4 regions of the Bacillus sp. KH172YL63 genome follow, and region 3 is predicted to be linked to each of the others. Evidence: riboswitches for the same ligand, from Rfam matches in the RefSeq annotation. Region 3 holds a riboswitch; each other region holds the start of a gene.
The links. A riboswitch is a leader RNA that binds a small molecule or an ion and turns the genes downstream of it on or off. The one in region 3 is predicted to bind S-adenosylmethionine.

Region 1 (2,203 bases), 1.6 Mb from region 3:
CCTGAAAGCTGACTCCTACACCAACCACCGCCCCGACCGTCACTTCACTTGTTGATAAGGGGATCCCGATTAAATTCGCCAGGAACAGCGATATGGTCGCCGAAGATAATATGATGATGACAATCTTGATGGATAAGAGTGATGGCGGGATGATCCCTGAACTGATGGTCTTCACCACTTCACCGCCGCCAAGTACCGCTCCGCTCAGAACACCGATTGCACAAATCAAGAGAGCCGTACGGATATTCTTGATGGCTCCCGCTCCATACGCCACCCCCATCGATGCGGCCGCTCCACTGGCACCAATGTTCATGGCAAAGAACAAGCTGATCGCGATGGCCAGAATTTCAAGCAAAGATTCTCACCCCGCTTAATGAAGTCCGCATTCTGTCTTGCCTTTACCCGTCCATCTCCCAGAGCGGAGATCATTCATATCGATGGCAGGCTTTGTGCAATGGGAGCAGCCTATACTCGGATATCCCTGATCATGGAGGGCGTTATACGTTAGATTCTGTTTATGGGCGTATCGCCAAATGTCTTTCCATGTCCAGTGGATCAATGGACAAATTTTGATGGATTGGAATTTTTCATCCTTGTTGATGAATTCAACATTCCTCCTTGTGGGCGATTGTTCCCTCCTTAAGCCTGAAATCCATGCTTTTCCTTCTGATAGTGACTCTTTTAAAGGATCTAACTTTCGAATTTGACAGCACTGATTTGGATTTCTCTCCCACAGCTTTTCTCCGTGGACCTCAGCCTGCTCTTTTAAGGTTAATTCCGGTTTTTTCATCTGAATATCTATACCTGGATATCTTTTTCTTACTTTTTCGATGACCTCATAAGTTTCTTTAAAATGTACGCCTGTATCCAGAAATACAATCTTTGCGTGAGGTTCTACCTTGCTTATGAGATCGATCAGGACGATGCCTTCGATTCCGAAACTGCAGGCATAGACGACTTCGCCTCCGTACTCTTCATAAGTCCATTTCAGTACATTCAAAGCGCCCTTATAAACAGGGTCTATGTCAAAATCGACAGTGTGCGCTTTCCAGTTTGAGTAGGTTAACATATTGCACCCCTTTCCCTGAGGCTTATCCATACAAAAAGAGGCGATAACAAGATAAAGGGATTCCCCTATCTGTGTTATGCGCCTCTAGTTGTCTAGTCAGCTTATTTAATTCGGACTTTCTCATTTTTCTCTAGTTGAATGACTTTCCCGTCTTGAACGACGATCGTGATGGAACCAAAATTCATCGATTCCAGCATGGATTGAATCTTTTCCATCACGTCGTCCCCGTTTTGTTTATTCGCTTTGGTCACATGATTCCCCCAATTTCTTCTTATCCAGATTCAAAAACAAAAAAACAACCATCCATTTTGGAAAGTTGTTCAGGTAAGAATACCTTATCTTCCAAAATGACTTCCCATTTTGCTGGAATTAGCACCTTACATTTCGTAGGTTGCTGGGCTTCACAGGGCCAGATCCCTCCACCACTCTGGATAAGAGTTATTAATTTTAATATTCTAAATAATATCACATTACACACGGAAGTCAACCCGACTTTTTCTATCGGATTTATGTCTTTTGTCTTATTTTTACTTTCCATATACTTTATATCTATTCAATCAATTGGTGTAATACGACATCATATTTTTTCAATTGCTGGATGGAGCCCTACTGGAAAAGTGAATAGACGATGCTTCCTTCAAGCACTTTTTTGTCATGCTGATTGATTGCGAGTAGGCTGAAGGAGAGACAATTTTCCCTTATATCTGTTAATTCGGCGAGCAGGGTGATGTTGTCTCCAAGGAGGACCATCCCTGTAAAACGGACAGAGTAGTCTTGTATGAAGCCTTCCTCACTATGAGCGCTGAACAGCCTGGAGGCAGTTCCCATCGTCCACATCCCATGGGCGATGATACCGGGGAGCCCGAGATTCAGTGCTACTTCTTCATTCACATGAATGGGATTGTGATCACCTGAAGCCTTGCTGTAAGAAATCAAATCTTCCAGCGAAACCGGTCCCAGTTCAAGCGGGGGAAGTCGGTCTCCTTTTTGATATGTCCGAAGATTTCTCATTGATTCCACCTCTCTTTGACGGCTTCCGTAATGATTACAGTGGAGGTGGAAAAGAAAATGGTCTCTCCCTCCGGTGTTTTCCCGATGTCCTCGATCACAAGGAAGCCAAGCGTCCCCGACGAA
Region 2 (2,203 bases), 220 kb from region 3:
AGGACGAAGGTCAAAGTTGTTGCTGACAACGTCGATCAGGACGTCTTCAGATACTTTTCCTGTTCCAAACGTATCAACTGAAATCGATACTGGTTTAGCAACACCGATTGCATACGCAAGTTGAACTTCACATTTGTCGGCAAGTCCCGCTGCTACGATGTTCTTTGCAACATAACGTGCTGCATACGCTGCTGAACGGTCAACTTTCGTAGCATCCTTACCGGAGAATGCACCGCCACCGTGACGGGCATATCCGCCGTAAGTGTCAACGATGATCTTACGGCCAGTCAATCCTGCATCACCTTGTGGTCCACCGATAACGAAGCGGCCAGTCGGGTTGATGAAGTATTTTGTATTTTCGTCGATCAATTCGCCAGGTACAACCGGATCGATAACATATTCTTTCAGGTTACGCTGAATTTGCTCAAGCGTCACTTCCGGGTGATGCTGAGTAGAGATAACGATCGTGTCGATGCGGACCGGTTTATCGTTTTCATCATATTCAACTGTTACTTGTGTTTTTCCATCTGGACGAAGGTAAGGAAGGATTTCTTCTTTACGCACTTCTGTCAGACGACGGGAAATTTTGTGTGCAAGGGAAATCGGAAGAGGCATAAGCTCTTTCGTTTCGTTACAAGCGAATCCAAACATCAATCCTTGGTCACCTGCACCGATTGCATCGATTTCTTCTTCAGACATTTGACCTTCACGTGCTTCAAGTGCCTGGTCAACACCTTGAGCGATATCTGCAGATTGCTCATCGATTGATGTCAGCACTGCACATGTTTCAGCATCAAAGCCATATTTCGCACGTGTATAGCCGATTTCACGGATTGTTTCACGAACGATTTTTGGAATATCGACATACGTGTTAGTAGTGATTTCACCAGCAACAAGCACAAGACCCGTTGTAACGGATGTTTCACATGCCACACGGGCATTCGGATCATTTGTAAGAATTGCATCAAGAATTGAATCAGAAATTTGGTCACAAATTTTATCTGGATGTCCTTCGGTTACGGACTCAGATGTAAACAGACGACGTTTAGTTGACATCAAGGTTCCTCCTTAAGCGTAGTTGTCAGATATCCATCCGACAAAACATTAAACAGATACGGTACTCATTCCCTAAGTAGTATGAAGTAAACACGTTTTTTTTATAAAAAAATCGTGGTTTATGTGCGTTTGGTCCACTATAAACAGAAAAAAACCTTCCCCATTCAGCATCAGAGGAAAGGTTTCAGATCATAGCCGCGCCTTTTCTCTCTTATCGTTCAAGGTTCTTTAACCTTGCCTCAGTTTAGCACCTTCGCTTAATCAGATCTGTTTCAAACAGAAAAGATCCATTTACTATTTAGCAGGTTGCTGGGTTTCATAGGGTCTGCTCCCTCCACCAGCTCAGGATAAGAGTATCCGTTCAAGGAACAATGATAACGGTTAGGACAAAGGGTGTCAACTTTTTTTCCGCTGACAGGTTTAACCAAGCTTCAGCCTATTTTGCATCGCTTCAAATACGAGTGAAACACCCTATTTCCACCTTGAGGCTAAACATTCGGACGAACTCTACATATATATAAGAAGAAACCCCGTTTGCCCGTATGAAAAATGTGACAAATTGGAAACACCATATAAAATTACTCAAATAGTATAGACTAATGATCCAATTGTGTTATACTATTTTTGTGAAGAAAGCGAGATCATTAAATTTATATAAAGGAAGGGTTCGAATGAATTCAGTGAGCATGTCTAATGAATTAATGGAATTACTTAACGGTCAAAATATTCAGGAACAATTATCTGTTTCTCAACTAGTTGAAAAAGTCCTTCAGCGAAATGAAGGCGTTTTAACATCATCAGGGGCAGTCAGAGCAGAAACTGGTAAATACACAGGACGCTCTCCTAAGGATAAATTCATTGTAGAAGAACCATCCACCAAGGATAAGATTGAGTGGGGTTCAGTCAATCAACCGATCTCCCCGGAATCCTTCGATAAATTATATACGAAAGTCATTGAATACTTAAAGGAAAAAGAAGAAGTCTTCTCTTTCAAAGGGTTTGCAGGAGCAGATCCGAAACATAGATTACCAATCCAGGTGATCAACGAACTCGCCTGGCATAACCTTTTTGCCCACCAACTCTTCATCCGCCCGACTGAAGACGAGCTGAAGGATCACCTCTCTGAATTCACTGTCGTGTCGGCACC
Region 3 (2,203 bases):
GGCATGTTTCTTTTCTTCCTCCATGATGTCTCCACGTTCCGTCGTCCGGTGTGCTTCCAGGTCGTTCTTCAGGGTTTGATGGATCATCACCTCTGATACCTGCTTCATATTGAACGTGATATTGTGAACCTGCATCCAAGTAGAGGCGTGGTTGATGAAAAAGATGAACGTTACGGCACAAAGGAAGGCAAGACCGATCGTCATAACTGGTGCAGCCACGAAGATCTCTTTATCCGAATTTCCAATAAATAAAAAGACCAAGAGGACATATACAAAGCTGCCGTTGAAGATGCCGAGTGCATGCTGGGTTTGTTTATCCGAAATGAAATCAAGCAGCATTCTTGGAGAGAATTGCCCGCTGAACATGGTCAGTACGACGAGCAGTGAATTCAGGGTGAAGGCGCTGAGCGTAAGGACAGCCCCGATGAGCGTACTAACCAGTGTCCGCGTGACGGGGGCATCCATATGAAGAAAGCTCCATGTAAATCTGGAAATCTCCAGGTGGAGGTCGAAAAATAACGTCAGTGCTACAAATAATAGAGAAAGACAAATATAAAAGAAGGGCATATACCAGATATTCAGCCGGATTTCTCTCTTCCGCTGACGTTTTGACATCAGTATATATTTTTTCATAGATAATGGGAGCAGTCTTTTAAGCATGATTGTGATCCTTTCCGGTAATGATATTATGAATCCATTTCCCTCCAAAGAACAGTTAAAACCTTTTGGAGAAAGAAAAATATAGAATCAGGAAGCATCTTATTACAGTATGTCCAAGGGTGCACGCCTGTAATAATTTTTAGAAAATACCGAAAATGGTATTGACGGTGAGAGAAATCCACTATATAATCCAATTCATATTCAAAATCGAGATCCGAAACAAACATTATATCTCTTATCAAGAGCGGCGGAGGGATAGGCCCGATGAAGCCCGGCAACCTACAGGAACAATCTGTAAAGGTGCCAATTCCTACAGGTTCATTAGGAATCTGGAAGATAAGGGGAGGAGCATGCTCATCAAGCCCTCTTCTTAAGAAGAGGGTTTTTCTTTATACCTTCATTCTTTCCATCGCAGGAATCTTCTACAGAGACTATCATCGATTAAAGGAGGCAGTCAGATGTCAAAGATTAACGTGGCGATTCTGGGATTTGGAACCGTCGGTCAAGGTGTGTGGGAAGCCATTGAAACCCATCAGGAAAGATTGAAGGAAGTACTTGGAAAAGAAGTGAAGGTAAAGGGAATCCTCGTCAAGGATGGGGGAAAGCAAAGGAATATCGAGCCATCCATTCCGGTCACGACGGATTTTGAAGACATACTGGCGATTCCGGACCTTGACGTCATTTTCGAGGCAATCGTAGGGGAAGAGCCCGGCCGTGGGTATTTGACCCAGGCAATCGAGATGGGGATTCATATCATCACCGCCAATAAGGCGCTGTTTGCTAAACATGGTCCGGCGCTCTTAACAAAAGCGGAACAGCATGATGTAAGTGTTGGATTTGAAGCGACCACGGCAGGAGGGGTCCCGGTCATCGGAAGCATCCGGCAATTATTGAAGGTCAATGAAATCAAACGGATTCAGGGGATCCTGAATGGAACCTCCAACTTCATTCTTTCCCAAATGAGGAAAAAGGGAATTTCCTTTGAATCAGCACTGAAGCAGGCCCAGGAAAAGGGGTACGCTGAAGCAGACCCAACCAGTGACATTGAAGGTCAGGATGCTCTTAATAAGCTTCTGATCTTAAGTCAGACGGCATTCGGCAGGCAGCCTGTTGTGGGTGAAGTCTCCCGTAAAGGAATCTCACATCTGACAGCAGAGTGGCTACAGGCGGCAGAATCCTTCAGGCTCCGGTTCAAACATGTGGGAACGCTTGAACGGGATGATGAGGGGCGCATCAGGGGAGAGGTGGCTCCGCGCCTTGTTCATGATACCCATCCCTTCTACGGTGTGGAAGATGTAGAAAATGCAGTATCTTTACAGGGCAGCCTCGTGGGGAGAATCACCCTGTCAGGGCCGGGAGCAGGTAAGCGGCCGACGGGCAGTGCCATGGTAGAGGACTTTCTCTCCCTGATGGAAGGGAAGTATACCGCAGCTGCAGACAGCATGGTCGGTCCCGTCGACATTCAAAGGGATCAGGAAGTGCTTGAATGGGTGTTAAGACTTCCTGAACAGTGGGACCATCAAAGCAAACTTTCCCGATTCAA
Region 4 (2,203 bases), 810 kb from region 3:
GCCTTGGACGGCGCAGGAGAATATGTCCAGGATGCTCGCAGATTTGCGGGCATCGACGCCGTACTGATCACTGAGTGTTTTGGCAAGCGGTCCTGCAATGATGATTGATATCGTGTTATTGGCTGTACAAAGGTTTGTCGAGCTGACCAAGCCTGCCGTTGCAAATTGTGCTCCCTGTGGAGACTTGATTTTGCGGGTGGCTTGGTAAAGGATCGCCTGGATGCCTCCGTTGTGGCGGATCAGTTCGACGACACCACCGATGAGGATTGAAAGGATGACGATTTCTGCCATGCCTGTCATTCCTTCTGCCACACTTCCGAAATAGCTGGATGGTGTGAAGCTTCCATCAAGGAATCCGATGACACCTGCAAGGATGATGCCCCCAAACAGGACGGCGAATACGTTCAATCCGGCCAGTGCGGCTATGATGACACCAAGGTAAGGAAGGATTTTGATCCAGTCGAATCCTTCAGCACCTACGGATGATGAATTCCCCATCGTAAGGATGAAAAGGATTACCATCGTCAGGATTGCAGCAGGTAAGACGATAAAGAAATTGACTTTGAATTTGTCTTTCATTTCCGTTTTTTGCGTACGGACTGCAGCGATGGTTGTGTCGGAAATAAACGACAGGTTATCACCGAACATCGCTCCCCCGATGACGGTCGCCATTGCAAGGGGCATGGAAATATCGGTGCCTGAGCTGATTCCGACGCCGATTGGTGCAAGGGCTGCGATCGTTCCCATCGATGTTCCCATGGACAGGGAGATGAATGCAGCAATCATGAATAATCCAACGATGACAAGATTACCCGGCAGCACCGAGAGGGCAAAGTTGACGGTGGCATCCACCGCGCCCATTTTTTCTGCGACGCCTGAAAATGCTCCTGCGAGCAGGAAGATGAAAACCATGATCATAATATCCGGATGACCGGCCCCTTTGGCGAACCGCTCGATTTTGGCGGTTAGCGTCTCCTTGCGGTTCATCAACAGGGCCGCGACAGCAGCGATGATGATGGATACGAGTACAGGAAATGCATAAAAGTCTCCTGAAATGATGCCTGCCCCGAGGAACAGGGAAACAAATATGATTAATGGCAATAAGGCCAATAAGTTTCCTTTTTCTTGATTCATACGTAACACTCCTTTGTGATCATCTGTAAATTTAACATGTGAATAAATCAACTAAAAAAACCTCTTCCAGGATAAGAAGAGGTTTCAATCGAAAGAAACACTCCCCTTATCTTTCAAGCATACATGCTTGCTGGATGTGGCACAGCACTCTGGTCGAGTCCGCTGCCGAGACATCATAGGGCCAGTCCCTCCGTCTCTCTGGATAAGAAGAATATCGTATTTAGTTGATTTAAAGATACTTACATACTTTAAAGGGTTTAATCGAAAAAGTCAAACGGGAATTTTTTCAGAGGGCCATGGGACTGTATTTATGGGACTTTATCCATATTCAGGCAAATACTCGTAGACAATTACCGTTTCTAGGTCTACTATTAGATAGACAAAAATCATCTTGGGGGATTCCGTAATGGAAAGAAATGTGCGAAATCAAATACTGACATTACAAGGCTTTTATTTACTGACGTTCTTCGGAGTCGGCAGTTTATTTCCTTTACTCAGCGTATATTTAAGTGAAAGCGTCGGTTTGAACGGTTATCAGATTGGGACGATCATGTCTGTCGGTCCCATCATGATGATCTTCTTCCAGCCGATATGGGGAATGGTTAGTGATGCGACGAACCGTCCGACCGTGGTCCTCGGACTGACCTCTTTCGTGGCGGGGATCTTTGCACTCGGCTACTTATTCATGGATGTGTACCTGGGGCTTCTGATCGTGGCCATCCTTGTGGCCATCTTCCAGAGTGCCATCATTCCTGTTTCAGACAGTATCAGCCTGAAGTATACAGGCAAGGTCGGGTACAACTACGGAAATATCCGTCTGTTCGGGTCGCTCGGATTCGGTATTGCCGTTTACATCATGGGCCGGCTTTCTGAAGGATTCATCGGGCCAACGGTCATTTTTTATTCGTTCTTCATCTGCCTGGTCATCTCCGGCTTCCTGTCCTTCCGTTTTCCGAAAGAGAGGGCGGCTGCGAAGCTTGATTTAAAAGCAGGGATGAAGGAATTGTTCACGTTGAAGAAGTTCCTTATCTTCCTGGCCGTCACGTTCTTGGTGTTCGGTCCGAATTTA

Region 1: it holds a riboswitch for S-adenosylmethionine, as region 3 does, so the genes downstream of both, KH172YL63_RS09900 (YezD family protein) here and KH172YL63_RS18705 (homoserine dehydrogenase) in region 3, are expected to answer to the same signal.
Region 2: it holds a riboswitch for S-adenosylmethionine, as region 3 does, so the genes downstream of both, metK (methionine adenosyltransferase) here and KH172YL63_RS18705 (homoserine dehydrogenase) in region 3, are expected to answer to the same signal.
Region 4: it holds a riboswitch for S-adenosylmethionine, as region 3 does, so the genes downstream of both, KH172YL63_RS01135 (Na+/H+ antiporter NhaC family protein) here and KH172YL63_RS18705 (homoserine dehydrogenase) in region 3, are expected to answer to the same signal.

The regions. Positions count from the first base shown of each region.
Region 1 is NZ_AP022842.1:1,997,326-1,999,528, forward strand. It holds gene KH172YL63_RS09890 (sulfate permease) at 1-313, opposite strand, end outside; gene KH172YL63_RS09895 (phosphoadenylyl-sulfate reductase) at 371-1,069, opposite strand; gene KH172YL63_RS09900 (YezD family protein) at 1,171-1,284, opposite strand; SAM riboswitch class I at 1,402-1,507, opposite strand; gene KH172YL63_RS09905 (MaoC/PaaZ C-terminal domain-containing protein) at 1,676-2,080, opposite strand; gene KH172YL63_RS09910 (MaoC family dehydratase N-terminal domain-containing protein) at 2,077-2,203, opposite strand, start outside.
Region 2 is NZ_AP022842.1:3,426,038-3,428,240, forward strand. It holds gene metK (methionine adenosyltransferase) at 1-1,056, opposite strand, end outside; SAM riboswitch class I at 1,265-1,410, opposite strand; gene pckA (phosphoenolpyruvate carboxykinase (ATP)) at 1,728-2,203, shown strand, end outside.
Region 3 is NZ_AP022842.1:3,643,709-3,645,911, reverse strand. It holds gene KH172YL63_RS18710 (DUF2254 domain-containing protein) at 1-660, opposite strand, end outside; SAM riboswitch class I at 893-1,003, shown strand; gene KH172YL63_RS18705 (homoserine dehydrogenase) at 1,119-2,203, shown strand, end outside.
Region 4 is NZ_AP022842.1:206,806-209,008, forward strand. It holds gene KH172YL63_RS01135 (Na+/H+ antiporter NhaC family protein) at 1-1,134, opposite strand, end outside; SAM riboswitch class I at 1,238-1,343, opposite strand; gene KH172YL63_RS01140 (MFS transporter) at 1,541-2,203, shown strand, end outside.